DNA from 2 places in the Stenotrophomonas sp. LM091 genome. Region 1 is predicted to be linked to the other one. Evidence: predicted binding sites of a transcription regulator. Region 1 holds the regulator's gene; the other holds the start of a gene.
The links. The regulator FliA, encoded in region 1, starts transcription of late flagellar genes. The targets are predictions, from matches to a motif close to TAAAGTTTNNCNNNCNNNGGCCGATAA.
Positions count from the first base shown of each region.

Region 2: a site for FliA is predicted at 4,568-4,594, ahead of BIZ42_RS04360 (HDOD domain-containing protein). Genes of this name have one in related genera too.

Region 1 covers NZ_CP017483.1:4,158,425-4,174,384, forward strand. Annotated here, with positions in the region: gene BIZ42_RS18490 (flagellar brake protein) at 1-379, opposite strand, end outside; gene BIZ42_RS18495 (methyl-accepting chemotaxis protein) at 563-2,806, opposite strand; gene BIZ42_RS18500 (chemotaxis protein CheA) at 3,194-5,176, opposite strand; gene BIZ42_RS18505 (response regulator) at 5,222-5,587, opposite strand; gene BIZ42_RS18510 (STAS domain-containing protein) at 5,584-5,892, opposite strand; gene BIZ42_RS18515 (chemotaxis protein CheW) at 5,981-7,132, opposite strand; gene BIZ42_RS18520 (ParA family protein) at 7,129-7,911, opposite strand; partial or broken gene motD (flagellar motor protein MotD) at 8,082-8,927, opposite strand; gene BIZ42_RS18530 (flagellar motor protein) at 8,929-9,669, opposite strand; gene BIZ42_RS18535 (chemotaxis protein CheA) at 9,749-11,602, opposite strand; gene BIZ42_RS18540 (protein phosphatase CheZ) at 11,608-12,222, opposite strand; gene cheY (chemotaxis response regulator CheY) at 12,222-12,614, opposite strand; gene BIZ42_RS18550 (RNA polymerase sigma factor FliA) at 12,631-13,377, opposite strand; gene BIZ42_RS18555 (MinD/ParA family protein) at 13,374-14,261, opposite strand; gene flhF (flagellar biosynthesis protein FlhF) at 14,248-15,960, opposite strand, start outside.
Region 2 covers NZ_CP017483.1:967,827-983,786, forward strand. Annotated here, with positions in the region: gene BIZ42_RS04340 (DUF2058 domain-containing protein) at 1-371, opposite strand, end outside; gene BIZ42_RS04345 (M48 family metallopeptidase) at 445-942, shown strand; gene BIZ42_RS04350 (rRNA pseudouridine synthase) at 1,024-1,734, shown strand; gene BIZ42_RS04355 (phospholipase D family protein) at 1,783-3,360, shown strand; gene BIZ42_RS04360 (HDOD domain-containing protein) at 3,362-4,474, opposite strand; gene BIZ42_RS04365 (Glu/Leu/Phe/Val dehydrogenase dimerization domain-containing protein) at 4,763-5,860, shown strand; gene BIZ42_RS04370 (autotransporter serine protease) at 5,938-8,880, opposite strand; gene BIZ42_RS04375 (thiolase family protein) at 9,056-10,231, shown strand; gene BIZ42_RS04380 (hypothetical protein) at 10,356-10,697, shown strand; gene BIZ42_RS04385 (hypothetical protein) at 10,850-11,254, shown strand; gene BIZ42_RS04390 (isovaleryl-CoA dehydrogenase) at 11,329-12,960, opposite strand; gene BIZ42_RS04395 (ligase-associated DNA damage response exonuclease) at 13,070-14,077, shown strand; gene BIZ42_RS04400 (ATP-dependent DNA ligase) at 14,074-15,678, shown strand; gene BIZ42_RS04405 (ligase-associated DNA damage response DEXH box helicase) at 15,693-15,960, shown strand, end outside.

The sequences.
Region 1 (15,960 bases):
CCTGGGGGAACGGCACGCGGAAGGCGACATGGCCTTCGTTGCGCACGCGCTCCAGCCCGTCCAGGCGGAACCGGACCATCACCCGGTCCAGCTGGGCGAAGCAGAGCAGGTGGCCGGCTTCTTCGGCGGCGCGGTTGGAGGGCTCGGACGGGCTGCCGTCGAGCAGCAGCCAGTCGTCGTCCGCGTCCAGTTCCAGGACGGCCGTGGGGAAGGACTGGTCACGGCCGCCGAGATGGGCGTTGATCAACGAACGCTGGTCGATCAGCGCCTGCAGCAACTGCCGGATCTGGCGGGGGTTGCGGACCAGGTACCTGTCATCCATGGCATCGTCGTGGATGCCATGGGGGCGGTCGTGTGCGTCGAGGCTGCCTTCGGACATGGAATCTGCTGGGTTGGGCGGGTGCCGGCAGGCGTAGATGCCGGGGCTCTGTCCGTTTATCGGCAGTAGTTCACATTTATGTAGGGGCAATTGCAGCGCGGCGGTGCGCGATGGCCCTGCCGAAACGACGACACCCCGCCGGAGCGGGGTGTCGAAGGGCGCGTGATCACGTGGCAGGCGCGATCAGAACTCCTGCCACTCGGTGTCGTTGGCCAGGGCCGGTTCGCGGGGGCTGACCCGGCGCGGTGCGGTAACGACGCTGCGCGGCTTGGCCGCTGCGACGGCTCGTGGCGCGGCCGGTGCATGGACCACGGTGGCCGGTGCCGTGTGCCCGTGGCTGTCCAGCTTGAACAGTGCGACAGCGTCGGTCAGGTGACCGGCCTGTTCTTCCATGGCACGGGCGGCGGCAGTGGCTTCTTCCACCAGCGCGGCGTTCTGCTGGGTGGTCTCATCCATCTGCACGACGGTCTGGTTGACCTGCTCGATGCCGGCCGACTGTTCCTGCGAGGCCGCGGAAATCTCGGCCATGATGTCGGTCACGCGCTGCACCGAGGCCACGATTTCGCCCATGGTCGCGCCGGCCTGGTTGACCAGCTGCGAGCCTTCGGCAACCTTGCCGACCGATTCGTCGATCAGGCCCTTGATCTCCTTGGCCGCACCGGCCGAACGCTGGGCCAGGGTGCGCACTTCCGAGGCGACCACGGCGAAACCACGGCCCTGCTCGCCGGCACGGGCCGCTTCCACCGCGGCGTTCAATGCCAGGATGTTGGTCTGGAAGGCGATGCCGTCGATCACGGTGATGATGTCGGCGATGCGGCGCGAGGAGGCATCGATCTCGTGCATGGTGCTGACCACGCGGCCCACCACGTCACCGCCCTGCGAGGCGACCGAGTGCGCGCCGATCGCAAGCTGGTTCGCCTGACGGGCGTGTTCGGCGTTCTGGCGCACGGTGGAGGTCAGTTCCTCCATCGACGCGGCGGTTTCTTCCAGGTTGGCGGCCTGCTGCTCGGTACGGCGCGACAGGTCGTTGTTGCCCGAGGCGATCTCGCCGGCCGCGGTGCTGATGCTGGAGGAGGCCTGCTGGATGCGGCCGACGATACGGGTCAGCTGGGCGACCGTGGTGTTGGCATCATCACGCATCGAGGCGAACACACCGCGGAACTCACCCTGCATGCGGGCGGTCAGGTCGCCGTTGGCGATCGACTGCAGCAGGTGCGACAGCTGGGACAGGTTGCCGTCGGCGACCTGCATCATGGTGTTGAGGTGCTCGATCATGACCCGGAAGTCGTGGTCGAAGCGCGTCGCATCGCCACGCTGGGTGAAGTCACCGGCCGCGGCCGCCTGGGCGAGCGCCTGGATCTGGGTATTGATCGCCAGCAGGCTGGCTTTGGCCGCATCCATCGATTCGTGCAGGATCGCGCGGCTGCCGGGCAGGCGGCGGGCATCGGGCGAAAGGTCGCCGGCGGCGTACTGGTTGAGGACGTTGATCGCGTCCTTGATCGCATCCAGGTGCTCGAAGATCACCGTATTGATGCCGACGGCCAGCTGGCCGTACACGCCGGGGAAATCTTCCGGGATGCGGTGGCTGATGTCCGGGCCGGCGTGCATGTCGACCATCTGCTGGGTCTGCTCGGAGAAGCGGCGCAGCATCACGGTCATGTCGCGGGTGGCGGCCAGCATCTTGCCCGCTTCATCCCTGCTCGTGGCCTGGATGTTGACCGACAGGTCACCACGGGCGACCGACTGGATGGCGTGCACGGCCTGGCCCAGCGGGCGGGTGATGGCGCGCGAGATGACCACGCCCATCACGGCGGCCAGCAGCGACAGCAGCACGATGCAGCCGATGATCGCGTAGACGCTGTTCTGGTGGGTAGCGTTGGCCGTCTCGATGCGGCTGGCCATCACCCCGTTGCTGAACTCCCCCAGCTCCTTGAGCGCGGCGAACAGGGCGCGGCGTGCCGGGCGGGACTGCTCATCGGAAATCTGCTGGGCGGTGACGCCGTCGCCGGCGGCGATGGCTTCCTTGATCAGGCCGTTGGCCTTGAAGTAATCGGCGGTGCGCGCGGCGACCACGTCATACAACTGGCGTTCCTTGTCGCCGGCCGGCAGTGCGGCATATGCGGCCAGCTCGGCATTGACGACCTTGCCGGTGTCGGCCATGCGCTTGTCGTAGTCGGCAACCGACTCGGGTTTGTCGAGCACGGTCAGCTGCGCCATTTCGTAGGTGCGGAACTCGCCGAGCTGCGCGCGCACTTCGCCCAGGTGCTGCACCGAGGGAATGTCGTTGGTGCTCATCGCGCGCAGCTGTGCGTTGGCCTCGCCCAGGCGGACCAAGGCGAAGCTGCCCAGGGCCAGCGTCATCAACGTGGTGAGGGTGAACCCTACCGCCAGCTTGCGGGCGATGGGCAGGTCGTGGAACCACTTCATGGTTGAAACTCCGGGCAGGGCAGTGGCGCACAGCCGTGGGGTGCTGGGCGGAATCAGCGGGGTGGGAGAGGGTGGAGCGCAGGCGCGAGCCGGTTGCCGTGGTCGCTACTTCGGATAGCGGCGTCGATCCGTTGCAACTTGATAGTGCGGCGTCACATTTTTTTCACGAGCCCAGCTGCGGTTCATCGGCCGCCGATGGTTGCTGTTGCAAGGGTTGCGGGCGGATGGGCCGTACCGTGGCGAACGGTTGGCAGGACAACCACGAGGGCGAGGCGCTCGATGAAGTTCACACTTTCCGGCCCATGCGCATGGGACCGAGCGCCCACGAACGAACGCCGCCGCTCCCGGGGGAGCGGCGGCGTCGGGACCAACGCGATGGCAGCGGCGTTACGCGGCCTGCGGCACCTTGAGCGAACGCACGAGGCCGCCGATGTCCACGATCAACGCGACCCGGCCATCGCCCAGGATTGTTGCACCGGACACGCCGCTGATCCGCCGGTAGTTGTTCTCGATGTTCTTGACTACCACCTGCTGCTGGCCGACCAGTTCGTCCACTTCCAGCGCGATCTTCTGGCCATCGCCCTCGACGACGACCACCAGCGGATCGTCCAGCGCGCGCCCGCCGTAGCCGTAGTACTCGCTGAGCGAGAGGATCGGCAGGTACTCGCCGCGGACGCGCAGCACGCGGCCTTCGCCCGCCATGGTGCGCACATCGTCGGCCTGCGGCTGCAGGGCTTCGAGGACGTAGGCCAACGGCAGGATCAGGGTTTCGCCGGCCACCGAGACGGTCATGCCATCCAGGATCGCCAGCGTCAGCGGCAGGCGGATCAGCACGCGGGTGCCGTTGCCGGCCTGGCTTTCCAGCTGCACCTCACCGCCCAGTGCCTGGATGTTGCGGCGGACCACGTCCATGCCGACGCCACGCCCCGACAGATCCGTGACGGCATCGGCGGTGGAGAAGCCCGGCTGGAAGATCAGGTCCCACACCTGCGCGTCGGTGGGGTTGTCCGGCACGCTCAGGCCACGCTCGAGCGCCTTGGACAGGATCTTGTCGCGGTTCAGGCCGCGGCCGTCGTCGCTGACTTCGATCACGATGTGCCCACCCTGGTGCGAGGCGGCCAGCGTGATCGTGCCGGTTTCGTCCTTGCCCGCCTCGCGACGCACGTCCGGCATTTCCAGGCCGTGATCGATCGAGTTGCGGACCAGGTGCACCAGCGGGTCGGCGATCTTTTCGATCAGGCCCTTGTCCAGCTCGGTGCCTTCGCCGATGGTGCGCAGGCGCACGTGCTTGCCCAGGCGCGAAGAGAGATCGCGGACCAGGCGCGGGAAACGGCGGAACACCGCATCCACCGGCAGCATGCGCACGCCGATGACCGCTTCCTGCAGATCGCGGGTATTGCGTTCCAGCAGGTCCAGCCCGGTCAGCAACTGCTCGGCCTGTGCCGGATCCAGTGCGTGCGAGACCTGCTTGAGCATGGCCTGGGTGATGACCAGTTCGCCGACCAGGTTGATCAGCGCATCGACCTTGTCCACGCTGACGCGGATCGAGGTTTCAGCTTCGTGTGCGGCGGTGGCCGGTGCTGCTGCGGCCGGTGCGGCGGGGGCGATGGCGGGGGCGACGGCAGGCTTGGCCTCGGCCGGCGCGCTGGTGGCCAGGCTCGGCGGCGCGGCCGGACGGATGTCCAGTTCGCAGTCGTCCACGACCCAGGCAAAGGTATCTTCGATCTTGCTGCGCGGCACCTTGCCGACCAGCCCCAGGTCCCAGGCCAGGTGCGCTTCGAGCGGATCAAGCTGGTCGAAGCCGGGCAGGCGGTCCAGGCGCGCGGCAACCTGCAGCGAGCCCAGGTGTTCAAGCTCGCGGATGATGCGCAGCGGGTCGTTGCCGCTCATGAACAGCGACGGTGCCGGCACGAAGCCGATCTGCCACGCCTCGGGCGTGTCATCGACCTTGGCGGCGGCGACCGGCGCCACGGCGGCGGCCTGCCCGGAGAGCACCGCTTCCAGGCGCGCCTTGACCTCGGCAACCGCCTGCGGGTCTGCCGCCTGGCCGTGCTCGGCTTCACGCAGCAGGGCGCGCAGCACGTCCACCGAGGCCAGCATCGCGTCCACTGCGGCCGGCTCCAGCGCGCGCTTGCCGGCACGCAGTTCGTCCAGCAGCGTTTCCAGCACGTGGGTCAGCGCGGCGATCGCATCGAAACCGAACGTGCCGGCGCCGCCCTTGATCGAGTGCGCGGCACGGAACACCGAGTTGATGATCTCCGGGTCCTGCTGTCCCGATTCGAGCGCCAGCAGGCCAGCTTCCATCGCATCCAGCCCCTCGCGGCTTTCTTCGAAGAAGGTGGCGTGGAAACGTTGCAGATCCATGCTCATGGTGCGGGGTGTCCGGTTGCGAGGGGAGGGAAAGGTGAAGCGGGATCAGCCCAGGACTTTCTGGACGGTGGCCACCAGCTGTTCCGGATTGAACGGCTTGACCAGCCAACCGGTGGCACCGGCGGCCTTGCCTTCGGACTTCTTGTCCGCAGCCGATTCGGTGGTCAGCATCAGCATCGGCGTGAACTTGTATTCGGCCAGCTGGCGCAGCTCACGGATCAGCGAGATGCCATCCATGTTCGGCATGTTGACGTCGGTGACCACCGCGTTGAAGCGTTGGCCCTTGGCACGCCCGAGGGCGACCGCGCCGTCTTCGGCTTCCTCGACGGAAAAGCCGGCCGAGGTGAGGGCGAAAGAGACCATCTGGCGCATCGACGCCGAATCGTCCACCACCAAGATACGTGCGCTCATGCAGCGTTCTCCACAGATTTCAGGTTGTCATGGGGTGCATCCAGGCCGAGGGCCTGGGTGACGCCGAGCAGTCGCGCGGCATCACGGAAGGTTGCGGTGCAACCGTGGAATCCGGTGGGATGCCCGGCCTTGCGGCGGGCCTCGACGAATGCGCACAGCACCTGCACCGAGGCGGTATGGATACGGCCGATCTGGCTGGCATCCAGCGTCAGATCGCCGGCCTGATCCACCAGGGGGGCCAAACGTGTTTTCAGCTCGGTGCTGGTCTCGATACCGAGATCATCACCCAGGGCCACAGTGCTCATCATTGCTCCGGACAAACGGTTCCGAGAGAGATAACGGCCCGAACCCACAAAGCTTTAGGGGCGGCGTGGGCGATCGCGTGGGTGCCGGTCAGTTCAGCAGCTGGGTCGCGTCCAGCAGGATCATCGGCTGGGCGCCGCACCGGGCCACGCCACGGAACAGGTCGTTGGAGATCTGGCAGATGCGGGCGGTATCGGGGGGCTCGATCTGGGAATCGGTGAGATTGGCGACATCCTCCACGGCCGATACGCGCAGGCCCATGGTCTCGCCGTTCTCCTCCAGCACCACGATGCGGGTGTTGGCGTCATTGCCGGCCGCACTGCTGCCCAGGTGGAGGCCCAGGTCCATTACCGGCACGACCTGGCCACGCAGGTTCATGATGCCCAGCATCGCCGGGGAGGTGCCGCGCAGGGGCAGCAGCGGCACGGGCAGGACCACTTCCTGGACCTTGAGCAGTTCAAGCGCGTAGGCCTGGGCACCGCAACGCAGACGCAGCCAGCGCGAGGTGCGCTCGCTGGCACGGCGGTTCTCGCGCGGGCTGGAGGCCGGGTCGCGTGCCTGGCGCTGCAGCTCTTCCCAGCTGCCGGGCCGGCTCTGTGCCAATGAGGGCGTGCCGGCACGGGCGCTGGTCGCCGCCGGCATGGGCGGCATCGAGGACATCTGCCGGGCAATCGGCGCGCGGGCCGCTGGCGCGGCGGCGGGTGGCGCGACAGGCTCGGGCAATTCGGCTGGCGTGCTGGCGCCTGCGGGCATGGGATCGGTTTCGTAGACAACCTCGGGCGGCAGGTCGTTCCAGCTGGGGCGCGCTTCTTCGGCGGGCGCGGGCATCGCGCCGCTGAGCAGCGGATCGTTGCGCAGTTCGTCGAGCAGGTCGTCGAATCCCGGTGCAGGCGCGCTGATGGCAGCCGAAGCTGCCTCGGCGTCCAGTGCAGCGCCCGCGGTGGGCAGCGTCATGGCGCCGCTCAGCAGCGGATCGTCGCGAAGCTCATCGAGCAGGTCACGGAAGCCTGGCGGGACAACCGGGTCGTCTGCCGCCGGCGCTGTACCAGCGGCGGTCTGTTCGTCGGTCGCCGGCGCCGCGTCGGCGCTGGCCGTTTCGACAGTCGCAGGCGCGGCGTCGAGGCCGCCGGTCGCTTCGACGGTGTCGGCCGTCGCGACGGCCACCGGTGACGCTGCCGGCGGCGGCATCGCGTCGCCAAGCAGCTGCTCCAGGTAATCGTCGAGCACGCCGGCGGTGTTCATGCCGCGCGCTCCATCTGCTGTGCATCGTCGGCCAGGATCCATTCCAGCGCGCGGCGATACGCGGCCAGGCCACGGCCGGGGTAATCCTCCGATTGCGGCGGCACGGTCAGGCTGGCGGCATTGCAGATGCGGGTATCGACCGGAATCGCGTCTTCCCAGACGCGATGGCCATGCTTGTCCTGCATCAGTTTGACGGTCTCGTTGCCGGCGCGGGTGCGGCGGTCGAACAGGGTCGGCAGGATCGACATCGGCAGCGCGCGGCGGCGCGAGCGCTCGACCATCTCGCCGGTGCGGACCATGCCATCCAGGCCATGCAGGGCGAGTGGCTCGGCCTGGGTCGGGATGATCAGGCGGTCGGCCGCGGCCAGTGCGTTGATCATCAACAGGCCCAACGTGGGCGCGCAGTCCAGCAGGATGTAGTCGTGCTGGCCCTGGTGACGGCCGAGCGCGTTCTGCAGGGCCAGGCCGAGGCCCGGCTGGTTGGCGCTGCGCCGTTCCAGCGTGGCCAGTGCCGCCTGTGCGCAGACATAGTCCAGGCCCGGGATGTCGCTGTGGCGGGCGAGGGTGGGCAGCTCGGCCGGCGGCGTGGCGAACAGCTCCAGCACACCCTGCGGCGGCGGATCCAACGGCACGCCGAAGGCGCGGGTCAGCGAGGAATGCGGATCCAGATCGATCAACAGCACGCGGTGGCCCTGCGTGGCCAGGCCGCGGCCGAGTGCGAGCGTCGTGGTGGTCTTGCCCACGCCGCCTTTCTGATTGGCAACAGCCCAGATACGCATGCGGTTCACTCCTTCATTGCGGGCGGAACGGCGGCGCCAACGCGGCTGCCGGCCGGCACCGGTGGCAACTGCACCGGTGCGATGGGGGTAACGGGGGTAACGGGGTTGCCGGCGCTGGGCGCCTTGGCGGCATCAGTGGCGTCGGCGTCGGCGCTGAGGCGGTCGGTGATCGGGTCGATGCTCTGCGCCGTGTCGGCCAGGATGATCACCATCACCCGCCGGTTGCGGTTGCGGCCTTCGGCGCTGGCATTGTCTTCGCGCGGGCGGAACTGGCCGTAGCCGACCATCGCCAGGCGTGCCGGCTGCAGGCCCTGGTCGGCGAACAGGTGCACCACGCTGGCCGCGCGTCCGGCCGAGAGCTCCCAGTTGGAGGGGAACAGCGAGGTGGCGATCGGGATGTTGTCGGTATGGCCTTCCACGCGTACGCCGTTGGGCGCGTCACGCAGCACTTCGGCCAGCTTGGAGAGGGTGTCGCGCGCGTGAACATCCAGCGTGGCCGAGCCGGTCGGGAACAGGATGTCGCTGTTGATCTCCACCTCGATCCACAGCTCGGTGCGGCGCACGGTGATCATGCCGCGTTCGATCAGCGGTGCCAGGGTGGCGGTGAGCTTGTCGGCGATGCCGTTGAGCTGGCGCTCGGCACGCTGCAGCTGTTCCTGGTTGCGTATCGAGACCGGCATGCGCATCTGCGAGGCCATCGCCGGCAGCAGGGTCGGGTCGTTGCTCGGTGCTGGTGCGGAGGGGCCGATCCGGTTTCCGGCCTTGATCACCGACGGGCTGTCCCAGCCACCGCCCTGGACCTGCTGGTTGCCGACCTGCACCGGGTTGATCGTGCGCGGCGCGCCACCGAAGGCGGTGGTCAGCGCATCGGCCATGATCCGGTACTTGCCTTCGTTGAGCGAGGAGATGGCGTACATCACCACGAAGAAGGCGAGCAGCAGCGTCATGAGGTCGGCATAGGGGATCGCCCAGGCCTCATGGTTGGCGTGCTCTTCGTGGTGCCTGCGGCGGGCCATGTCAGTGCAGGAACCCGGACAGGTTGGTTTCGATGTTACGCGGGTTCTCGCCCTGGGCGATGGAGATCAGCCCTTCGATGATCATCTCGCGGTCGCGGCTGTTGTGATGGATCACGCTCTTGAGCTTGGCCGAGACCGGCAGGAACAGCAGGTTGGCCGAGGCGATGCCGTAGATGGTGGCGGTGAACGCCGCGGCGATGCCATGCCCGAGCTTGCTCGGGTCGGCCAGGTTCTTCATCACCGCGATCAGGCCGAGCACGGCGCCGATGATGCCCAGGGTCGGGGCGTAGATGCCCATGCCCTCGAACACCTTGGAGGCGGCCAGGTCCTGGCTTTCCTGGCTGCTCAGTTCAATTTCCATCATGTGCCGGATGGTCTCCGGCTCCACGCCGTCCACCAGCAGTTGCAGGCCTTTGCGCAGGAACGGATCGTCCTGCGCATCCACCTGCGCTTCCAGGCCGAGCAGGCCCTGGCGGCGGGCGATGTTGCTCCATTCCACGATCTGCTGGATCAACTGGCGACGGTCACTGCTCGGCGGCCGGATCACCCAGCGCACGATCTTGAACGCATGCTTGAAGACTGCCGGCGAGGTGTGCAGCAGGATCGCGGCGATCGTGCCGACGATGACGATCACGAAGGCGGCCGGCGACCACAGCGACGCCAGACCGGCTCCCTTGAGGATGCTGCCGCCGACCAGCGAGGCCAACGCGAGGAATAGTCCAATGAGGCTGAGTCTGTCCATGGGTCCGTTATCGGCTTGTATGAATGGGACTTGAGACGCCGAAGGAATCCAGTGATGCGGCGGTCACACTTTCACGCGGTCAATCGTGGTGGGTGCGCAGTCCATCCACGTCCAGGATCAGCGCCATCCGGCCATCGCCGATCAGGGTGGCACCGGCATAGCCGCGCAGGCCACGCAGCGCCTTGGGCAGGGGTTTGATCACCACTTCCTCGCGGCCCCGCACCTGGTCGACCACCAGGCCGAAGCGGGCTTCGCCGGCCTGCAGCACCACGATGGTCAGCAGCGAGGAGGGCATCGGCTCCACATCCAGCCAGTGGCGCAGATCGACCAGGGCCAGCGTGTGCGACTTGCGGTCCAGCACGGCGCGACCATCGAACCAGCCCAGCGAGCTGTTGGGCGCATGCAGCACCTCCATCACGCGGGCCAGGGGCAGGGCGTAGACGTCTTCGCCGGCCTGCACCAGCAGGGTCGGCAGGATCGCCAGGGTGAGCGGCACGCGGATCATGAAGCGGCTGCCACGGCCCAGCTCGGACTGGATCTGGATCTGGCCGCTCAGCTCGCGGATGCGCGACTGGACCACGTCCATGCCCACGCCGCGGCCGGAGATGTCGGTGACCTGCTGTTTGGTCGAAAAGCCGGGCAGGAACACCAGGTGCAGGCATTCTTCGCTGCTCAGGCGAGCGGCCGCTTCCGGATCGATCAAGCCTTTCTCACGCGCCTTCTGGCGCAGGCGTTCGGGATCGATGCCGGCACCATCGTCCTGCACCTCGATGCTGACGTAGTCGCCTTCCTGCTGGGCCGACAGGCGCACATGGCCGCTGCGCGGCTTGCCCTGGGCTTCACGCAGCTCCGGCATTTCCACGCCGTGGTCGATCGCGTTGCGGACCAGATGCACCAGCGGATCGGCCAGTGCTTCGACCAGGTTGCGGTCCAGCTCGGTTTCGGCGCCGATCAGCTCCAGCTCGACTTCCTTCTTCAGCGAGCGTGCGACATCGCGGGCCACCTTGGGGAAGCGCGAGAACACCTTGCCGACCGGCTGCATGCGGGTACGCATGACCGCCGACTGCAGGCGCGCGGTGGCGATGTCCAGCGTGGACACCGCGCGGTCCAGTTCTTCATCGTGCAGGCGCGCACGCAGGGTCTTGAGGCGGTTGCGCGAGAGCACCAGCTCGCCGATCAGGTTGACGATCGCATCCAGGCGCTTGGTATCCACGCGCACGGTGTGTTCGGCTTCGGCGACCGGTTTGGCCGGGGCCGGCTTGGCGTTCGGCGCCGCCGGGGCGGCCACGGCGCGCGGGGCCGCGGCAGGCACGGGCGCAGCGCCAATGGCCTTGGCACCGGGAACGGCGCCGCCATGCAGCTGGTCAAGCAGGGCTTCGAACTCGTCCTCGCCAATCAGGCCGTCGTCCTTCTTCGACACGGCCACGGCGGTCGGCGCGGCGCCGCCATGCAGCTGGTCGAGCAGTGCTTCGAACTCATCATCGGTGATCAGCTCGCCACCGCCGCTGCCGGCGCTGGCGGCGCTGGCGGCAGCCGCGGGCGTCGGGGTGGCCGGACCGTTGACGTCGAACTGGGCGATCAGTTCCGGCGGGGCATAGCCCGGCTCGGTTCCGGCCGAGACCGAATCCAGCATCGACTGCAGGTAGTCCAGCGACTGCTGGGCCGCATCGAAGTGGTGCGCCTGCAGCGTGGCCTGGCCCGAACGCGCCATGCCGAGGGTTTCCTCGGCCGCGTGGCACAGCTCGACCATCGCCTGGATGCCGAGGAAGCCGGCACCGCCCTTGAGCGTGTGGAAGCCGCGGAACACGGCATTGAGCTGGTCGGCGTCCTGGGGCGCCTGCTCCAGCGACACCAGCTGTTCGCCGAGGCGGTCCAGGATTTCCTGGGCCTCGAGGATGAAGTCGGCAGCGATATCGTCTGGAACAGCACTCATGGTCGTTACAGTCCCAGGTCCGAGAGCAGGTCGTCGGCGTCGTTCTGTGACACCGCATGGCGATCCAGGCCGTTCACGGCCGGACCGGCCAGGCCGTTGTTGTCGCGCTTCTTCTCGTCTTCCTGCGGCGGCAGGCCGAGCGCACCGAAACCTTCATGCACGCGGCGCACGATCCCCACCACGCGGCGGATGATCTGGCCGGTGAGGTCCTGGTAGCTCTGCGTCAGCGCGATTTCGGTGAGATTGTGACGGATGCGGTCGAGCTGTTGGCCCTGGTCGGGCGTCAACCCGTTGGCGCGCAGCTGTTCGGTGAGCGAGCGACATTCCTCGGCCAGGTCCAGCGTGCGGTGGGTGGCCTGTTCGGTCATCGCCACCACGTGGTCCAGGCGCGCGCAGGCGTCATCCAGTTCGCCGGCTTCGCTGGGCAGGCTGGGCAGCTCGCCCAGGGCCTGGCCGAGTTCGCGGGCCAGGCGGTTCAGGCCGGCCATCATCGGCTGCGTGCGCAGCGCGGCGAGGGCGTCGATTTCCCGGCGCCAGCCGGCTTCGTCGCCACTTTCCAGGGCGGCCAGGGCATCCTGCAGGCGCTGCACCAGCGCGGATTTGTCGCTCAGGGTCTCCATCAGGCGCTCGCCGCCAGGCGTTCGAAGATCTTGCCGAGCTTCTCTTCCAGGGTCTGTGCGGTGAAGGGCTTGATGATGTAGCCGTTCACGCCGGCCTGGGCCGCTTCGATGATCTGCTCGCGCTTGGCTTCGGCGGTCACCATCAGCACCGGCAGGGTCTTGAGCTTGGCATCGGCACGCACGGCCTTGAGCAGGTCGATGCCGGTCATCACCGGCATGTTCCAGTCGGTGACCACGAAATCGAACGGCTGGCTCTGCAACATCGCCAGCGCGGCATGCCCGTCCTCGGCTTCGGCCGTATTGGTGAAGCCCAGATCGCCCAGCAGGTTCTTGACGATACGACGCATGGTCGAGAAGTCGTCGACGATCAGGATACGCATGTTCTTGTTCAAAGCACTTTCCTCGATTTCAATGGTTCTCGAGGCCGGCGTCTGCCGCCTCGAAGATCTTCAGCCGGCCCCGCAGGCGCAGCACGGCCTGGCCATGGATCTGGCACACGCGCGATTCGCTCACACCCAGTACGGCGCCGATCTCTTTCAGGTTCAGTTCCTGCTCGTAGTACAGCGACAGGACCAGCTGTTCGCGCTCGGGCAGCAGGCCGATCGCGTTGCCCAGCTCGCGCCCGAACTCGCCGCGTTCCAGCACCTGCTGCGGGGTCGGGCCGCCCTGGGCGACGGTGTCCAGCTCGCCCTGGTCTTCGATCCGCGATTCCAGGCTCAGCACCTGGCCGCGCGAGGCGTCTTCCATCAGCCGCAGGTAATCCGGCAGCGGCATGTCCATCGCGGCCGCCACTTCGGTGGCGCTGGCGGCGCGGCCGGTGCTCTGCTCGAGGCGACGGATGGTGGCGGCGGCATCCCGGGCACGGCGGTGGACCGAGCGCGGCACCCAGTCGCCCCGGCGGATCTCGTCGATCATCGAGCCGCGGATACGGATCGAGGCGTAGGTCTCGAACGAGGCGCCCTGGTCGGCGTCGTAGCTGCGCGAGGCCTCGATCAGGCCCATCATGCCGGCCTGGATCAGGTCGTCCACTTCCACGCTCGCCGGCAGGCGCGCGGCAAGATGGTGGGCGATCCGCCGGACGAGGTCCGAGTGCTGGGCAATGCACTCGTTGGCCGCGGTCCGCTGGACCTCTTTGTATTGTGCTGCGCCCTTCATACCGTCACCCCGCGTTGCTTGAGGATGCGTTCCAGGAAGAACTCGACCCCGCCACGCGGCTCGGTCGGGGCCTGCCAGCGGGCGGTGCGGCGCGCGATCTCGGTCAGCGCCAGGGCGGCCGGGCTCGACGGGTAGGCCTTCACCACCGGCTGCTGGCGCTGCACCGACAGGCGCAGCCAGTCATCCTGCGGCACGCAGCCCAGGTAGTTCAGCGAGACATCGGCGAGGAACTTCTCGCACACGCGGGATAGCTTCTCGTACAGCACGCGGCCTTCGTTCGGGTCGCGGACCATGTTGGCCACCACCTGGATCCGGTCCACGCCGCGCTCGCGCGAGAGCACCTTGATCAGGGCGTAGGCATCGGTGATCGAGGCCGGCTCGTCGCAGACCACCACCACGGTGTCCTGCGCGGCCTGGCAGAAGGTGAGCACGCCATCGGTGATGCCGGCGGCGGTGTCCACGATCATGATGTCCAGCTCGCGCTCGAGCTCGGAGAACACATTGACCAGGCCGACGTGTTCGGCCGGCTGCAGTTCGGCCATGTGGCGGCGGCCGGAGGCAGCCGGGACCACCAGCACGCCACCGGGGCCTTCCATGATCACTTCTTCCAGCGTGCAGCGCCCGGCGACCAGGTCGGCCAGGGTCACCTTCGGCTGCAGGCCCAGGATCACGTCGATGTTGGCCAGGCCGAGGTCGGCGTCCAGCAGCAGCGTGCGTTTGCCCATGTCTGCCAGCGCCACGGCCAGATTGGCCGAAACGTTCGTTTTGCCCACGCCGCCCTTGCCGCCGGTGACGGCGATGGTGCGGACCGGGCCCAGCGGCTGGCTTCGGGTAGCCGACAACGGGAAGGTCTTGGTCAGCTTGGCGTACTCACGCGACGGCATGGTTCAACTCCGGGTTGCAGGGCATATCGGCCGCGCGGCGCAAATCTTCAAGGCGAAGTACAAGATTGGCCGCACTGGCACGGTGCAGGTCTTCAGGAACGTCCTGGCCATCGGTGACCCAGGTGATCGGCAGGCGGTGGTCCACGGCCACCGACAGGGCGCTGCCGAAGCGGCCGGTCTCGTCCAGCTTGCTCAGCACCACGCCCTGCGGGTTGGCGGCGCTGAAGCGGCGGACCACCTCGTCCATGTCGCCGAAGCTGGTGTTGGCCGGCAGCACCAGCAGGGTGCGGATCTGCTGGGCCGCGCGCAGCCACTGCAGCTGGGCGGCCAGGGCGCGGTCACGCGGGCCCAGGCCCGCGGTGTCGATCAGGACCAGCTTGTAGTCCTTCAGGCGCTCCAGCAGTTGGTTCAGATCGCTGCCGCTGCTGGCCTCATGGACCGCGATGCCAAGCTGCCGGCCGAAGCCGTACAGCTGCTCGCGGGCGCCGATGCGGCCGGTATCGGTGGTGACCAGGGCGACATCGCGGGCCGCATGCGCCTCGGCGAAGCGCGAGGCCAGCTTGGCGATGGTGGTGGTCTTGCCGGCGCCGGTGGGGCCGACCAGGGCGATCACGCCGCCGGCGTCGAGCGGGTCGACCGGGGCGATCGGCAGCTTTTTGGAGAGCAGGCCGAGCATCAGCCCGCGGCCGCGGTGGGCTTCGGTGTCCAGCGGAATCTGCATGGCCACGTCGCGGCTGATGCCGGCATCGAAGCCGTACTCGTCCATCAGGTCCAGCGCGGCGGCGCGGACCGGCGAGCCGCGCAGGCGCTCGTCGGTGAAGCGGTTCATCTCGCGCTCGATGACCTGGCGCATGCCGGCCACTTCGTGACGCAGCTGGCGGATCTCTTCGTCATCACGCTGCACCACCACCAGTTCGGCGGCCGGCTGCGGCTGGGCCTGCGCCGGTTCGGCGACAACGGCGGGCGCCGGGTTTTCGGCACGCGCCTGGGCGACCGTGTCCGGCGCTGCCACGACGCTCTCGGCAGCAGGCAGGGCCGGCGGCACGGTGACGCTGACCGGCAGCGGCGGCATCGCCACGGCGGCGGCCGGCACGTGCATCTGGAAGTGCGGTTCGTCGTCCATCGGCGGGTCGATGACGAAGCGCGCGCGGTTGATCGGCGGGTTCACGGCCGCCACGGTGGGCTCGGCGACAAGCGGCTCAGGCTGCAGCAGCGCTGGCGACGCGGCCGCGGCCTGCTCGACATTGAACGGCGCGAAGATCTGCTCCGGCAGCGACGGTTCGTTGACGGCCGGGCCGACGCTGGCACGGGCCAGGGTGGCGGCGAAGCCACTGCTGCCCGGCGGCGGCACGATCTCGTTGGCGGTATCCAGGGTGCGACCGGTGGCGCCGACGGCGGCGCGGGCCAGCGCGGCGACGGCCGAGGTGGTCGCGGCCACCGGCTCGGGCGCGGCGACCGGGGCCCTGCGGCGGGTCACGGCGGCGATCACGGCATCGGCGGCGCTGCGCGGGCGCGGCACCGGCGGTGGGGCCACGTCCTTGCGGGCCGCTTCCAGCGCACGCTGCACGGCGCTTTCGTCATAGTTGGCCGCCGCCACGATTTCGACACCTTCCTCGATCCGGCGGTTGGACAGGATCACTGCGTCCGGTCCGTGTTCCTTGCGCACCAGGTTCATGGCCGAGCGCATATCGGAGGCGAC
Region 2 (15,960 bases), 1.1 Mb from region 1:
ATCACCAGGCTGCCCGAGGCCAGTTGCCGGCGCAGCACGTTGTTGACCAGCAGGGTGCGGATCACGGTGCCGTCGTTGAAGCGGTATTCACTCTCGCCCTCGCGCTTGACCTTGTGCGCCTCGATGATCTGGCGGACCTGGGCCTGCAGCTCCTGCGCGTGCGCCCTGGCCTTGCGCTCGGCTTCCAGCGCGCGATCACGCTCGGCTTTCTCCGCACGCAGGCGCTCGGCCTCGCGCTGGCTTTCGCTGGGCGCGACCGGGGCCTTGCCGTGGCGGGCTTTCACCTGTTCACGGGCGGCCTGGGAGACCTGGGATTTCTTGACCAGCCCAGCCTTGAGCAGCTGCTCCTGCAGGGGATTTGCCTTCGCCATACACCTAGCATCTGTTGTTGCGGGATTCCGGGGGCCATCATACTGGTCTGCCCGCCCCGCCCCAACCGCCCGCATGACCGCCCTGAAGTACCTTGCCGGCTATCCCGACGCCCTGCAGCAGCAGGTGCGCGAGCTGATCGCGGGCGACCGGCTGGGGCCGTGGCTGGAGCGCCGCTATGCGCAGCTGCACACCGTGCGCAACGACCGCCAGCTCTACGACTACACCCAGGGCCTGAAAGAGCGCTATCTGCGCCAGTCCGCGCCGTTGTCCAAGGTGATCTACGACAGCAGGCTGCAGGTGCTCAAGCATGCCCTGGGCACCCACACTACCGTCTCACGGGTACAGGGCAGCAAGCTCAAGGCCAGCCGGGAGATCCGCATCGCCACGGTGTTCCGCGAGGCGCCGGCCCCGTTCCTGAAGATGATCGTCGTGCACGAACTGGCCCACCTGAAGGAATCGGACCACAACAAGGCGTTCTACCAGCTGTGTACCCACATGGAAGCGGATTACCACCAGCTGGAGTTCGATCTGCGCCTGTACCTGACCCACCTGGAACGCACGCCGGCCTGAGCCGCAGCGGCCATCATCGCGCAGCACCGGGCCCCAGCCAGTACACTCCCCGCCCGCTTCCCGTTTTATGTTGCCTGCCCGATGACCGACCCGATCCGACTCGACAAACGCCTGACCAGCCTGATCGGCTGCTCCCGTGGCGACGCCCAGCGCTATATCGAGGGCGGCTGGGTGACCGTCAACGGCCAGGTGGTGGAACAGCCGCAGACCCTGGTCACCGACGAAGTGATCGTGCTGCGCGAGAACGCCGAGGCAACCCGCACCGAGACCGTGAGCATGCTGCTGCACAAGCCGGCCGGCATGCGTTCGGACGAACTGTGTGCGCTGGTGACACCGGAAAGCCGCAGTGAGCTCGACGCCACCGGGGTGACCCTGCTGCAGCGGCATTTCCACGCCTTGCAGCTGGTGATGCCGCTGTCCGATGACGAAAGCGGCCTGGTCGTGGTCAGCCAGGACGGGCGCGTGATCTCGCACCTGAAGGACCGCGGCGCGACGCTGGAGCAGGAGTACCTGGTGGAAGTGAGTGGCGAGCTGGCGCCTTACGGCATGAAGCGGCTCGCGCATGGCCTGAGCTTCCGCAACTGGCCGCTGCCGCCGTGCAAGGTGAGCTGGCAGAACGAAACGCGCCTGCGCTTTGCGATCAAGCCGGTGCATCCGGGCCAGCTGCGCGACATGTGCCGCCAGGTCGGGCTGGAGGTCGTCAGCATCCGCCGCCTGCGCATTGGCCGCGTGGCGATGGGCAAGCTGGTCCCGGGCCAGTGGCGTTACCTGGCGCCGGACGAGCGTTTCTAGACCGTCCCGGCACTCGCCCTGCACGCCCCTGCCGCTTACGATCGGGGCATGACCGAGAAACGACCGTTCTGGCGCCGGCTGCTGCGCTGGCTGGGGATCATCGTGGCCTTGCTGGTGCTGCTGGTGCTCAGTGGCCTGCTGCTGGCCGATCACCTCACCCCGCAGGCGCTCGGCGAGCGCTCCACGGTGCTGCCCACGCAGGCCGACCAGACCGCGATCGATCGCGAGCTGGTCCGCCTGCAGGCCGAGCATCCCGGCCAGACCGGCGTGGCCTTCCTCTCCGATGGGCTCGATGCCTACGCCGCGCGCTCGGTGATCACCCAGCACGCCGGGCGCAGCCTGGACCTGCAGTACTACATCTGGCAGGACGACCTGATCGGCCACCTGATGGCCAACGAGCTGTACCGCGCCGCCGAGCGCGGCGTGCGGGTGCGCATCCTGCTCGATGACATGAATGCCCAGGACAAGGACGCGCTGATGATGGCGCTCGATGCGCACCCCAACATCGAGATCCGCCTGTACAACCCGTTCCGCAACCGCAGCGGGCTGTGGCGGCTGGTCGAGATGGTCCAGCGCGTTTTCAGCGTCAACCACCGCATGCACAACAAGTCGTGGATCGCCGACGGGCGCGTGGCGATCGTCGGTGGCCGCAACATCGGCGAGGAATACTTCAGCGCGCGGCAGGACGTGAACTTCCGCGACCTGGACCTGCTGGTGGCCGGCGAAGCGGTGAAGCAGGCCAACACGATTTTCGACGATTACTGGAACAGTGATACCGCCGTGCCGATCCGCGCGCTGGCGTTCTACACCGAGCCGCAGCTGCGCCTGCTGATCCGCGAAAGCGAGCACGAAGCGCGGCTGGACAGTGCCAAGCCCTACCTGGAGAGGGTCGCGCGCTCGCAGGCGCAGCGCTCGTACTACCGCGATGCACTGGACCTGCACTGGAGCGGCGAGGTGGAAATCGCCTCGGACCCGCCGATGAAGCACCGCCGCGACGACCAGGCCGGCTGGCTGGTGACGCGGCTGGTGGAGGAACTGGAAAGCACGCGGCACAAGGCGCTGTTGATCTCGCCCTACTTCGTCCCGGGCGAGGACGGAACCGAAGGGCTGGGCGCAATGGTCGCGCGCGGTGCCCAGGTCGGGGTGATCACCAACTCACTGGCGGCCAACGACGTGGCCGCCGTGCACAGCGGCTACATGCACTACCGTGCGCCGCTGCTGCGCAGTGGCGTGCAGCTGTACGAGCTCAAATCACGCGGCAACGTGGATGGCGGTGGCCTGTTCGGCAGCAGCGGGGCCAGCCTGCACACCAAGGCGTTCATGATCGATGACCAGCGTGGCTTCGTCGGCTCGTTCAACCTGGATCCGCGCTCGGCGTACCTCAACACCGAGATGGGCGTGTTGTTCAACGATCCGGTGCTTGCCGCGCAACTGCGCCAGGAGTATCTGCGCCTGGCCAGCCCGAGCCAGAGTTACTGGGTGGCCTTGGGCCCGGAGGGCGACGTGCGCTGGCTGGAACGCGATGCACAGCCGCCGCACTGGCTGTACCGCGAACCGGACGCTGGTTTCTGGCTGCGTGCCAGCGCGCGTGCGATCAGCTGGCTGCCCCTGGAATCGCAGCTCTAGCTCAGCCCGCCCGGGCCACGTCGTACTCGGCCTCGTCACAGTCCACGGTCTCCACCGCCCGGCCGTGGACCCGCCGCCAGATCCACTGCAGCGCGTGCGGCGGCGTGTCGTCCAGCTGTTCCAGCAGGGCCAGCGCCTGGGCCTGGCCGATCTGGCCGTGGCGGCACAGCAGGCTGGCCGCGGCCGCCGCGCGCGCCAGGCGCAGGCTGGCCGCCAGCCCACTGCCGCTCTGGCGGATCAAGGCATCGTGCACGGCCTTGGGCAGCTCCCATGCGGCGGCGATCCGGCTGGCCACCGGCAGGGTCCAGCTGTCCAGCAGTTCGGCCGCCAGCGCGCGCGGCGGCACCGCCACGCCGTGCTCGGCGCAGGCATCGAGCAGGTGCCGCATCACCAGCGCCGCCCCCAGGCCCTGGGTCAGACCAAGCCACTGCGCGGCGAAGCCATCTTCATGGGTCACCGTGCGCGCGTGATCGGCGGCGGCGCGCGATGCCAGCAGCGCGTGCTCCCAGATCACCGCGCTGAACTGCGGAAAGGCATCGCACTGCAGCTGCATCACCGGCTGCACCAGCACCGCGCTGATGATCTGGCGGATGCCATCGGTCCCTACCAGCGTGACGGCCCGCTGCAGCGTTTCCACCGGGCGTGTCTGTACCCGGTAGACCGGGCTGTTGGCGATGCGCAGCAGGTTGCCGGTCAGCACCGGGTCCTGGCTGATGATCCCGGCCATCGCGCGCGCCGAGGCGTCGCTGTCGTTGACGGTCTGGATCAGCTGCGGCAGCAGTTGTGGGCGGCGAGGCAGGTGGCGGGCCGACCAGTCCCGCGCCAGCAGCGAGGCGGTGACTGCATCGCGCAGCTCAAGCGCGTGCGGGGCCGCTGCATCGGCAGCATCGCCACTGCGGGGCACCAGCGCCAGCGTGTGCAGCCCGGCCTGCAGCACCGCCACGGGGTCGGTGCCTGGCGAAACGCTGCCCGCGGGCAACGCTCCGCATGCCTGCGTGGCGGCTGCGCGCGCCGTCGCGGGTACCGGCGCGACACGCCGCTGGCGGAGCAGCGCGACCCCACCCAGCAGCACCAGCACCGCAACCCCCACCCAGATCGCGACGCTCATGCCCATCGCCCCGGATGCACCGGGTCCCGCACCTGCCCTGTTGCGACTGCGCCCACGTGATCCTTCCTGCGATGACCGGCCATCCACACCGTTGCCACGGCATCGGCCTGCGCTTCAGCAACTTTAATGACAGCACGACGGGAGATCCCCTGACAGCACCCTCCATCGGAATGGACTAGAATGGCGCCGCGCGACCCGTCCGAGACCCGACGACGTCGCTTTTTTTGTTTTACAACCCACCTTTTGCTGGCGCGTTCGCCGCTGTTCGCCACCGTTCGCACCATCGGAGCCACCATGTTATTTGAAACCCTCGAAACCACCGGTCACGAACAAGTGGTGTTCTGCCACAGCCGCGATGCCGGTCTGAGGGCGATCATCGCCATCCACAACACCACCCTGGGCCCGGCCCTGGGCGGTGTGCGCATGCGTCCCTACGCCAGCACCGACGAGGCCCTGGCCGATGCGCTGCGCCTGAGCCGCACCATGACCTACAAGAACGCCCTGGCCGGGCTCAACGTGGGCGGCGGCAAGGCGGTGATCATCGGCGATCCGAAGCGGGACAAGAGCGAAGTGCTGTTCCGCGCGTTCGGCCGCTATGTCGATTCGCTGGGCGGCCGCTACATCACCGCCGAGGACGTGGGCACCGATGTCAACGACATGGAGAACATCTACCTGGAAAGCGAGTACGTCACCGGCGTGCACCAGGTACATGGCGGCTCCGGCGACCCGGCCCCGTTTACCGCTTATGGCGCGCTGCAGGCGCTGATGGCGGCGATGCAGCACAAGCTGGGCCATGAGGAAGTGGGCAAGGCCAGCATCGCGGTGCAGGGCCTGGGGCACATCGGCATGGAACTGGTGAAGCTGCTGCGCGACCGTGGTGCCAAGTTGTACGTCAGCGACCTGGACAGCGCGCGCGTGGATCGCGCCGTCACCGAGTACGGTGCCGAAGCGGTCAAGCCGGAGGACATCTACGACGTCAACGCCGACATCTTCGCGCCGTGCGCGCTGGAAGGCGCGATCAATCCGGACACGTTGCCGCGCCTGAAGTGCAGGATCGTCTGCGGCACGGCCAACAACCAGCTCTCCAGCCTGGAAGTGGGTGACGAACTGCATGCCCGCGGCATCCTCTATGCACCGGATTACGCGGTCAACGCCGGTGGCGTGATGAACGTTTCGCTGGAGATCGACGGCTACAACCGTGAGCGCGCGATGCGCCTGATCCGCAGCATCTACCACAACCTCGGCCGCATCTTCGCGCTGTCGCAGAGCGAGGGCATCGCCCCGCAACGCGCCGCCGACCAGATCGCCGAGTCGCGCATCCTCTCCATCGGCAAGCTGAAAATGCCGCTGGGGCGCAGCACGCCGCGGCGGGGCACGCTGCGCGGCAACTGAGCCGGCGTGACAAACGAAGAGGGCGCGATCATCGATCGCGCCCTCTTTTTTCATACACCTCGCAGTGAGACCGGCCGTCAGAACCCGGCCGAGTAGCGCAGCTGCACCTGGCGCAGATCGCCGCGCGGGCCGAAGCGCTGGTCATAGCCGAACGCCAGGCGACTGCTGCGGCTCAGCCACGACTCCACCGAGAGCCCGAACAAGCCGCCCGAGCGGGCCGGCTGCAGGCCTGCCAACGGTGCCCAGGCCTCCACGCCGACGAAGCTCGCCTGCGGATCCAGCCCGGTGCTGGACAGCAGTTGCTGCCACTCCGCGTAACCGCGCAGCGACCAGCTGCCCCAGCGCGTCTCCGCCCGCAGGCCGGCCAGCGCCTGGCTGCGGCTGGCAACGTTGCCTTCGGCGCGCAGGCCGAAGCCAAAGCCGCCGTCCTCGCTGAAGCTGTCGCTGTCCACGCGGGCATATTCCGCGCCCAGGTAGGGCGTCAGCCCCGCCCCCGCCGAGCCGAAGCGGTAGCCGGACTCCATGCTGGCGGTGCTGAAGTGGCCGCCGTAACGCGCGTTGACGCCGTACTGCCCAGCGCCCAGCAGCAGTTGCCGGTCGATGTTGCGGGTGAACTGACCGACCCCGACCTGGCCGATGGCATAGCCGTTGCCGACATTCCAGCCGGCATATACCTGCGCCTGCGACTGACGATCGCGGCCACGGTCACCGCCCCAGTCACGACTGCTGTTGCTGCGCGTCTCGCCGAAGGCGACGCCCATCATGCCGCTGCTGCCCAGGGCCAGATCCTGACCCATCATCCAGCCTTGGGTCTGCGCCCCCGTGCCGGCGAAGCTGCCCTGCCCCGCCTCGCCCAGCGCGCTGTGCCATGCGCCGCGCAGACGGGGCGTGGCCATCGCTGCATCCAGACGCGCCGACAGACCGCGACGGTTCATGTCGATCGCATCGAACGTCATCGCAGCGGCCAGCCCGTGCGCCTTGCCGGACAGGCTGTCCAGCGTCTGGCTCAACGCCTGGTCGGTGGGCGTTTGTTGGATGGCCCCCGCCGCTGCGGTCAGGTCGGGATCCAGCACGATCGCGGTCGAGGGTGCCGACGGCTGCAGGCGCGCATCGAGCGCCTGGAACGCCGCTTCCACACGTGCGGCCGAGGCCAGTGTGCCGACATCGGACGTGCGGGCCGCTGCAGCAGTGGTGACCGACGTAGGCTCCACGTCCAGATACACGCGGTTGGGGTCGTAGTGCACGGTCGCCTGCAGCAGTGGCAACGTGGCCGCATTGAAGCCCAGCGAGGAAAACTGCCCGTTGACGCCCCCGTCGGCCACCAGCACCTCATGCTCCCGCCGTGCGACGTAGCCCTCCGCCAACCCATAGACGAACAGTCCGCCATCCAGCGTCGCCCGGCCGCCGATGTGGAGCGGATCGGTGCCCAGCAACATCCAGAACTCACCCGTCGCGCTCTGGATGAAGTTGCCGTTGAGGGTGCTGTTGGCGTGGTCGCGGTTGAACAGGATGCCGTTGTTGTACAGATCGCCGTTGTACTGCGTGGCGATCCGCGGGTTCGCGTTGGAGTTGATCTGCATGACGCCGTTGTTGGTGATCGTCCCGTTGGTGATCACATCCCAGGCGTAAAGATAGGAGTCGGCGTCCACCACGATGTCGGATTGATACAGGTCGTTGATGGCTACGGTCGCCCCGCCGGTGATGCGCAGTTGCCCGGCATTGCGGTTCTCCCCGCCGAGCGTCATGCCCGGATCATCGATCCCGTCGACCACGTTGCCACCGCCGTCAACGACCACCCCGCCCGCGCCCGACAGGCCTCCCCACCAGACGGTGTAGGCGGTGCCGAGCGCCGCATGGAAGTCGCCCCAGTCCAGCCGACCCGGCCCGCGCACGGCGCGACCCACGTTGAGCAGGCCATGCCCGAAGACCGCATCGGTACCGGCCGCGCCCAGGTCGGTCGCGGTGCCCAGCAATACCTGCCGGACCTGGTCCGTGGTCAACGTCGGGAAGGCTTCCCAGACCAGCGCGGCGGCCCCGGAGACCAGCGGCGCCGCGTAAGAGGTGCCAGACCCGTACAGCAACGGACCGCCAGGGTTCTTGGGATCGAGGAAGACGGCCGTGCCTGGCGCGGCCAGGCAGTAATTGGCTGCCACACCACAGGCATTGGCGTAGGACGCGAGGGTATCGGGCTTGTTGGTGTCCACGGCGGTCACCGCAAGCCACCCGCGCTCCAGATCCGCCGCCGGCCGGGTATTGCCCGGGCCCGGCTGGCTGGGCAGTGCGGCCATGCTGGACGGATTGGCGCGGCTCTCGTTGCCTGTCGCGAACACCACCAGGCCGTTGTGGCCAACGATGAACGGGCGATACTCCGCGGCGATCGGTGCGGTGGCGGCCGTGTTGGTCCAATACAGCCCGCCCCACGAATTGTTCATGATCCGCACACCGTCGGTGATCAGATCCTGGTGGACGCCGGCCAGACCGAGCGCGCCGGTCACTTCGTTGCCATTGCCCGAGCCATCGTCGGCAGGCCGCTTGTCGGCGATGATCCGTGCCGAGACGATCAGCGCCTCCGGCGCGACGCCGCCCGGCCAGGCGCCGAACGCGCGTCCCGCCGCCAGCGAGGCCACCGTCGTGCCATGGCCGACCACGTCATCGATGTTGAGATTGTTGACCAGCGGATCGATGTAGGCGCGGCTGGACACCACCCGCCCGGACACCGCCGGATGGGTGCGGCTTACGCCGGAATCGACAACGCCGATGCGGATGCCCTTGCCGGTGAACTGCGCATCGCGCGCATTGATCACCGTCAGGTGTGCATCGACGGCCGGAGGCGGAGGCGTTACCGGTGGCGTTACGGGCGGCGTTGTGGGGGGCGTCGTTGGCGGCGGCGACGGGGGCGTGGTCGGGGGCGGCGACGGCTCCAGATCCCCCCGGACATTGCTGCCACCACCTCCGCAGGCACTCAGTGCCAATGCCAATGCCGCGGCCAAGGCCGACCTGCCGATCACAACCTGCTTCATCCCTGTTCCCCTAGTGAATGGACCTTCCCCACCTGCCTGCCCCCGGGCAGACACCGGCAGTCAATGCCGACCCTCTATACTGGGCCGACCCCCACGCAGTCTGCCGGGAAATGCGTCGGCTTCCAACGCCCGCGTTCCCATTCCGCTCTTAGCTCACGCACCAAAGAGATTGCACATGTCCAACATCGTCATCGCCGCCGCCAAGCGCACCGCCATCGGCTCCTTCCTGGGCCAGTTCAACGGCGTGCCCTCCCCGACCCTGGGCTCCACCGTGATCGCTGCGGCCCTGGAGCAGTCCGGAGTACCGGCCGCGGATGTTTCCGAAGTGATCATGGGCTGCGTGCTGCCGGCCAACCTCGGCCAGGCGCCGGCCCGCCAGGCCGCGATCGCCGCCGGGATTCCGGTGTCCACCGGCGCCACCACCCTGAACAAGGTGTGCGGTTCGGGCATGAAGGCCATCATGCTGGGGCATGACCTGATCAAGGCCGGCTCGGCCAGCATCGTGGTCGCCGGCGGCATGGAATCGATGTCCAACGCCCCGCACATGATCCCCAACTCGCGCACCGGCAACCGCTTCGGCAACTTCCAGGCCGTGGATCACATGGCCCACGACGGCCTGGTCAACGCGTACGACGGCAAGGCCATGGGCGAGTTCGCCGAATGCACCGTGGAGAAGTACCAGGTCAGCCGCGAGGACCAGGATGCCTTCGCGATCGAGTCGGTCCGCCGCGCGCAGGCCGCGCAGGCCAATGGTGCCTTCGATGGCGAAATCGTCGCGGTCAAGGTCAGCACCCGCAAGGGCGAGGTCGAGTACGCGCAGGACGAACAGCCCGGCCGCTCGGACATCGCCAAGATTCCGACCCTGCGCCCGGCCTTCAAGAAAGACGGCACGGTGACCGCCGCCAGCTCCTCGAGCATCTCCGACGGCGCCGCTGCCGTGGTGCTGCTCTCCGAGGACGATGCCGCCGCCCGCGGCCTGCAGCCGCTGGCGCGCATCGTCGGCCACGCCACCCACTCGCAGGCGCCGGAGTGGTTCACCACCGCGCCGATCGGTGCGATCCAGAAGCTGATGGACAAGACCGGCTGGACGCTGGACCAGGTGGACCTGTTCGAGATCAACGAAGCCTTCGCCGTGGTTGCGATGGCGCCGATCCGCGAGCTGGGCATCCCGCACGACAAGGTCAATGTCAATGGCGGGGCCTGCGCATTGGGCCATCCCATCGGTGCCTCGGGCGCACGCTTGGTGGTCACGCTGGTGAACGCGTTGCGCACGCGTGGGGCCAAGCGCGGAATTGCTACCCTGTGCATCGGCGGCGGCGAAGCGACCGCCATCGCTATCGAATTGATTTGATTTGGTTTAACGCGCATTTCTCAAAACTGAATGCGCGATCGCTTGACAGCCAATCGTGGCTTGTCATCATGTTGCCGGGCGCGCAATAGCGCGTTGCCTAATCTAACGACGAGGATTCACAACAATGAGCATCAACAAGCTGCTGATCGCAATGGCCCTGGGCCTGGCTCTGACCGCCTGCTCGAAGCAGGAGCAGGCTGCTGACGCCGCCGCTTCGGCCAACGAAGCCGCCGCTGACGCCCAGGCCGCTGCTGACCAGGCCGCTGCTGCTGGCGCCCCGGCTGCTGACGCTGCCCAGGCTGCTGCTGACACCGCCACCACCGCTGCTGACGCTTCGGCTGATGCCGCTGCCCAGGCTGCTGGCGCTGCCACCGACGCTGCTGCTGAGCAGGCCAAGGACGCTGCCAAGACTGCGGAAAACACCGCTGAGCAGGCCAAGGACGCTGCTGAAGAAGCCAAGAAGTAATCACTTCTTTCTTCAAGCAAGTCTGAAGAAGCCGCTGGTTCGCCAGCGGCTTTTTCTTTGGGCGCGTTTTGGTGGCCGTGCCGCCACCCACCGGTTCTTCACAGGCGCATGAATAGGCTGGCCTCCCATCCATCGCCGTTCTGGAGCGCCACATGAAGATCCGTCCGCTGACCACCTCCCTGCTGGCCGCTTCCCTGCTGCTCGGCCTGGCCGCCTGCAAGGGCCCGGAAGCCGAACAGGCGCGCCGTGATGCCGCCCAGGCCGCCGACAGCACCAACGCTGCCGCCCGCGAAGCCGTCGACAAGGCCGCTGCGGCGACCCGCAGTGCCGCCGACGATGCCGCCGCCGCCTCCGAGCGCGCTGCCGCCGATACCCAGCAGGCACTCGACCGTGCTGCCGCCGCCACCTCCGAAGCCGCCGGCGAAGCCAAGGTCGCGGCCAAGGATGCCGCGGCCCACGCAAGCGATTCCACCGCCGATGCCGCGCAGAAGGTCGCCGACAAGGCGCGCGACGTGGCCGATGATGCCAAGAAGAACGCCAACGAAGCCAAGCGCTGAATCGGCGTTACGCACCGCCACAGCGTGGTGACCAACGCCCCCTCTCCGGAGGGGGCGTTTTCATTGGCGGCCGCTTACGGCAGAGCGCGGCCCAGCACGGCCGCGAAGTCCCCGTCGGCCGGCAGCGTGCCGAAGGCCATCCCATGCTCGGCCCCCAGCCGTGAGCGGATGAAGGCGGACGCGTTCGGGCTCTGCGCGCGCAGCAGCACCGCGGCCTGCAACAACAGCGCCAGGCGCTCGGTGACCCGGCGTGCCTGCGCCTGCTCTGGTGGCACCGCCAACTGCGCCCGCAGTGCCCGCAACGCGGCGTCATAGAGGGCATCGGTCCCGGCCACCGCGTCCAGCTCAGCCTGCAGCGCCTGCAGTACCTGCGGCTCGCGCGACAGCGCACGCAGCACGTCCAGGCACTGGATGTTGCCGCTGCCTTCCCAGATCGAATTCAACGGCGCCTGCCGGTACAGCCGCGGCAGCATCGACTCCTCCACATAGCCCGCGCCGCCCAGGCATTCCTGCGCTTCGTTGACGAACACGGCAGCCCGCTTGCACACCCAGTACTTGCCCACCGCCGTGGCGATGCGAGCGAATGCCGCCTGCTGCGGATCGCGTTCGGCCTGGTCGACCGCACGCGCCACGCGCATGGCGAACACGGTGGCCGCTTCGGATTCGATCGCCAGGTCGGCCAGCACATTGGCCATCAGCGGATGCTCGCTCAACCGCGTGCCGAAACTGCTGCGGTGCCGGGTGTGGTGCAGTGCCTGCGCCAGTGCCATGCGCATCTCCGCCGCGGCACCAAGCATGCAGTCCAACCGCGTCATCATCACCATGCCGATGATGGTGGCCACTCCACGCCCTTCCTCGCCCACGCGCTGCGCCCAGGCCCCACACAGTTCCACCTCGCTGGAGGCGTTGGACCAGTCGCCAAGCTTGTCCTTCAGGCGCATCAGACGGAACGCGTTGCGGTTGCCGTCGGCCAGGCGCCGCGGCATGAGGAAACAGCTCAGCCCACCCGGCGCCTGCGCGAGCACCAGGAAGCCATCGGACATCGGCGCGGAGAAGAACCACTTGTGCCCGATCAGCGCATGGCTGCCATCGGCCTGCGGCTCGGCGCGGGTGGTGTTGCTGCGCACATCAGAACCGCCCTGCTTCTCGGTCATGCCCATGCCCAGGGTGATCCCGGCCTTGTCGGCAATCGGGACGTCACGCGGGTCGTAGTGCGGGGCCGCCGCCTTGTCCGCCCATTCGGCGAGCGCCGGCGCCTGGCGCAGCACCGCGACCGCCGCATGGGTCATCGTCAACGGACAGCTGGTGCCCGCCTCGGCCTGGTGATGCAGGTAGCTCAAGGCAGCGCGCGCGACATGCGCGCCGGGGCGGCCGTCGTGCCAGGACAGCCCCGCCACGCCATGCGTCTTGGCCGTGCTCATCAACTCGTGGTACGCCGGATGGAACTCGACGGTATCGATGCGGTGGCCCTGCGCGTCGTGCGTGCGCAGACGCGGGCGGTCGCGGTTGGCATCGAAGCCGAGCCGGTACAGCGCATCGCCGGCGAGGCCGCCGTAGCGCGCCAGCGGGCTCACGAAAACGCCACCTCCCTCGCGCTGGACGGCATCGGCCAGTGCATTGTCGTCGGCCCAGAGATTCCGGCCTCCGAAGGGCGGCGGCTGGTTGCTCACCTCGTGCGTCTCGAACGCGGGCCAGGCAGACGTCATCTCGGCGACCTCCTTGCAGACAGATGCACCGATTCTGCCGCATCCCCGTGCAGGCCGCCGTTCATGCGGATTCTCACCTCCTGCACGAGCGCGGCGGCACAGTGCAGGCATGAACGCCGATGCCGACAACGACGACCTGGTGGTGCTGCGCCCGGAGGGGCTGTACTGCCCGGCCGGTGATTTCCATATCGACCCGTGGCGGCCGGTGCCGCGCGCGGTGATCACGCATGGCCACGGCGACCATGCGCGCAACGGCATGGGTCACTACCACTGCACCACGCAGACCCTGCCGATCCTGCGTTGGCGGCTGGGCGATGTGGACTGCACCGCGCACGCCTATGGTGAACGCTTCACCCTTGGCGACACCGAGGTCTCCCTGCACTCGGCCGGGCATGTGCTCGGCTCGGCGCAGGTGCGGATCGCGCATGCGGGCCGGGTGTGGGTGGCCTCGGGCGACTACAAGCGCCAGCACGATCCGAGCTGCGCGCCGTTCGAGGTGGTGCCGTGCGATACCTTCATCACCGAAGCAACCTTCGGCCTGCCGGTGTATCGCTGGCCGGACACCGCACAGGTCGCCGCGGACATCGTGGCCTGGCGGCGGGAGTGCGAAGCGCGTGGCGAGGCAGCCGTGCTGCTGTGCTACGCACTCGGCAAGGCGCAGCGGATCCTCGCCGAACTGCTGCCGCTGGAAACGCAACCGGCGTTGCTGCATGGGGCGATCGCCACGGGCGTGGCGGTCTATCGCGAGGCGGGAATCCCGATGCTGGCCACCGAACCGGTCAGCGAGCAGGAACGCGGGGCGGCGTTCGCCGGCAAGCTGATCCTGGCGCCGCCCTCGGCGGCGGGCAGCGCGTGGATGCGCCGTTTCAAGCGCGCGCAGCTGGGCTTTGCCTCCGGATGGATGCGCGTGCGCGGCAACCGCCGCCGGCGAAACTACGATCGCGGTTTCGTCGTCTCCGATCACGCCGACTGGCCTGACCTGCTGCGCACCATCGCCGAGACCGGTGCGCGCCGCGTCATCGCCACCCACGGCAACACCGACGCGCTGATCCGCTTCCTGCGCGAGCGTGGCGTCGCCGCCGAGGCCTTCGCCACCGGCTACGGGGACGAAGAATGAAACGCTTTGCCGCGCTCTACAGCGAGCTGGACCGCAGCACCGCGACCGGCGACAAACGCGCCGCGCTGGTGCGCTACTTCCAGCAGGCCCCCGCGCACGACGCCGCATGGGCCCTGTTCCTGCTGGCCGGCGGCAAGGTCACCAGCGCGCGACAGAAGATCGCCGGCAACGCCGAGCTGCGCGCGTGGGTGGCCGAGTTGTCCGATGCGCCCGCCTGGCTGGTCGACGACAGCTATGACCAGGTTGGCGATCTGGCCGAGACGCTGACCCTGCTCATGAATGATCCGGCGCAGGCCGGCGCGGATATCGGGCTGGCCGACTGGATCGAGCAGAAGCTGCTGCCGGTGGCCAATCAGCCCGAGCCGGTGCGTCATGCCGCCGTCACCGGGGCGTGGCAACAGCTCGCCTTCGATGAGCGGCTGGTGTTCAACAAGCTGCTGACCGGCGCGCTGCGGGTGGGCGTGTCACAGCGGCTGGTGCAGCAGGCGCTGGCCGAATGGTCGGGCATCGACATCGCGCGCATTGCCCAGCGCATGCTCGGCAGCTGGGTGCCCGCGCCGGGCCTGCTGGCCGCCTTGTTGTCCCCCGAAGAGCGCCCCGAGGATCGCCAGCAGCCCTACCCGTTCTTCCTGGCCTCGCCGTTGGAGGCGGAGGTCGACACGCTGGGCCCGATCGACGACTGGCTGCTGGAATGGAAGTGGGATGGCATCCGCCTGCAGGTGCTGCGCCGCCAGGGTGAGGTCGCGCTATGGTCGCGTGGCGAGGAGCGGCTGGACGGTCGCTTCCCCGAGATCGAGGCGGCCGCGATGGCGTTGCCCGATGGCTGCGTGATCGATGGCGAGCTGCTGGCCTGGGCGGACGGCGACGATCTGCCGCTGCCCTTCACCGCCCTGCAGACCCGCATCCAGCGACTCAAGCCCGGCCCGAAGACACTGCGCGATACGCCGGTGCGCGTGCTTGCCTACGATCTGCTCGAGCTGGGCGGTGAAGACCTGCGCGCCCTGCCCCTCTCGCAACGGCGCGCGCGCCTGGCCGAGGTACTGGCCACGCTGGACGACCCGCGCCTGCGGCTGTCACCGGCGCTCAGCGTGGCGGACTGGCACGCGGCGGCACTGCAGCGTGACCTGGCCCGCGAGCGTGGCGTGGAAGGGCTGATGCTCAAGCGCGCCGAGTCGGTTTACCAGGCCGGGCGCCGGCGCGGCGACTGGTGGAAGTGGAAGATCGCGCCGCTGACCATCGATGCGGTGATGATCTACGCCCAGTCCGGCCATGGCCGGCGCAGCACGCTGTACACCGATTACACCTTCGGCGTGTGGGATGGCCAGACGCTGGTGCCGGTGGCCAAGGCGTACTCGGGCCTGGATGACAAGGAAATCCTCGCGCTGGACCGCTGGATCCGCGCGAACACGATCGAGCGCTTCGGGCCGGTCCGCAGCGTCCGTGGCGAGCAGGTGTTCGAGCTCGGCTTCGAGGCGGTGAACCGCAGCAAGCGCCACAAGTCCGGCATCGCGGTGCGCTTTCCGCGGATCCTGCGCTGGCGGCATGACAAACCCGCCAGCGAAGCAGACACGCTGGCCCAGCTGCAGGCACTGGCGCGGTGACGCGACGGGAGGCCATGGCCCGCCTGACAGCGTGGTTCGCCAGCCGGGGCTGGGCGCCGCTGCCGTTCCAGAAAGCGATGTGGAAGCATTACCTGGCGGGCGACTCGGGCCTGCTGCACACACCCACCGGTAGCGGCAAGACGCTGGCGATGTTCGGCGGGCCGCTGCTGCAGGCGCTGCACGATCCGCCACCACGCACCACGCGTGGCCGTGCCAAGACACCGGTGCCGGTCCTGCAGGTGCTGTGGATCACCCCGCTGCGGGCGCTGGCCGCCGATACCG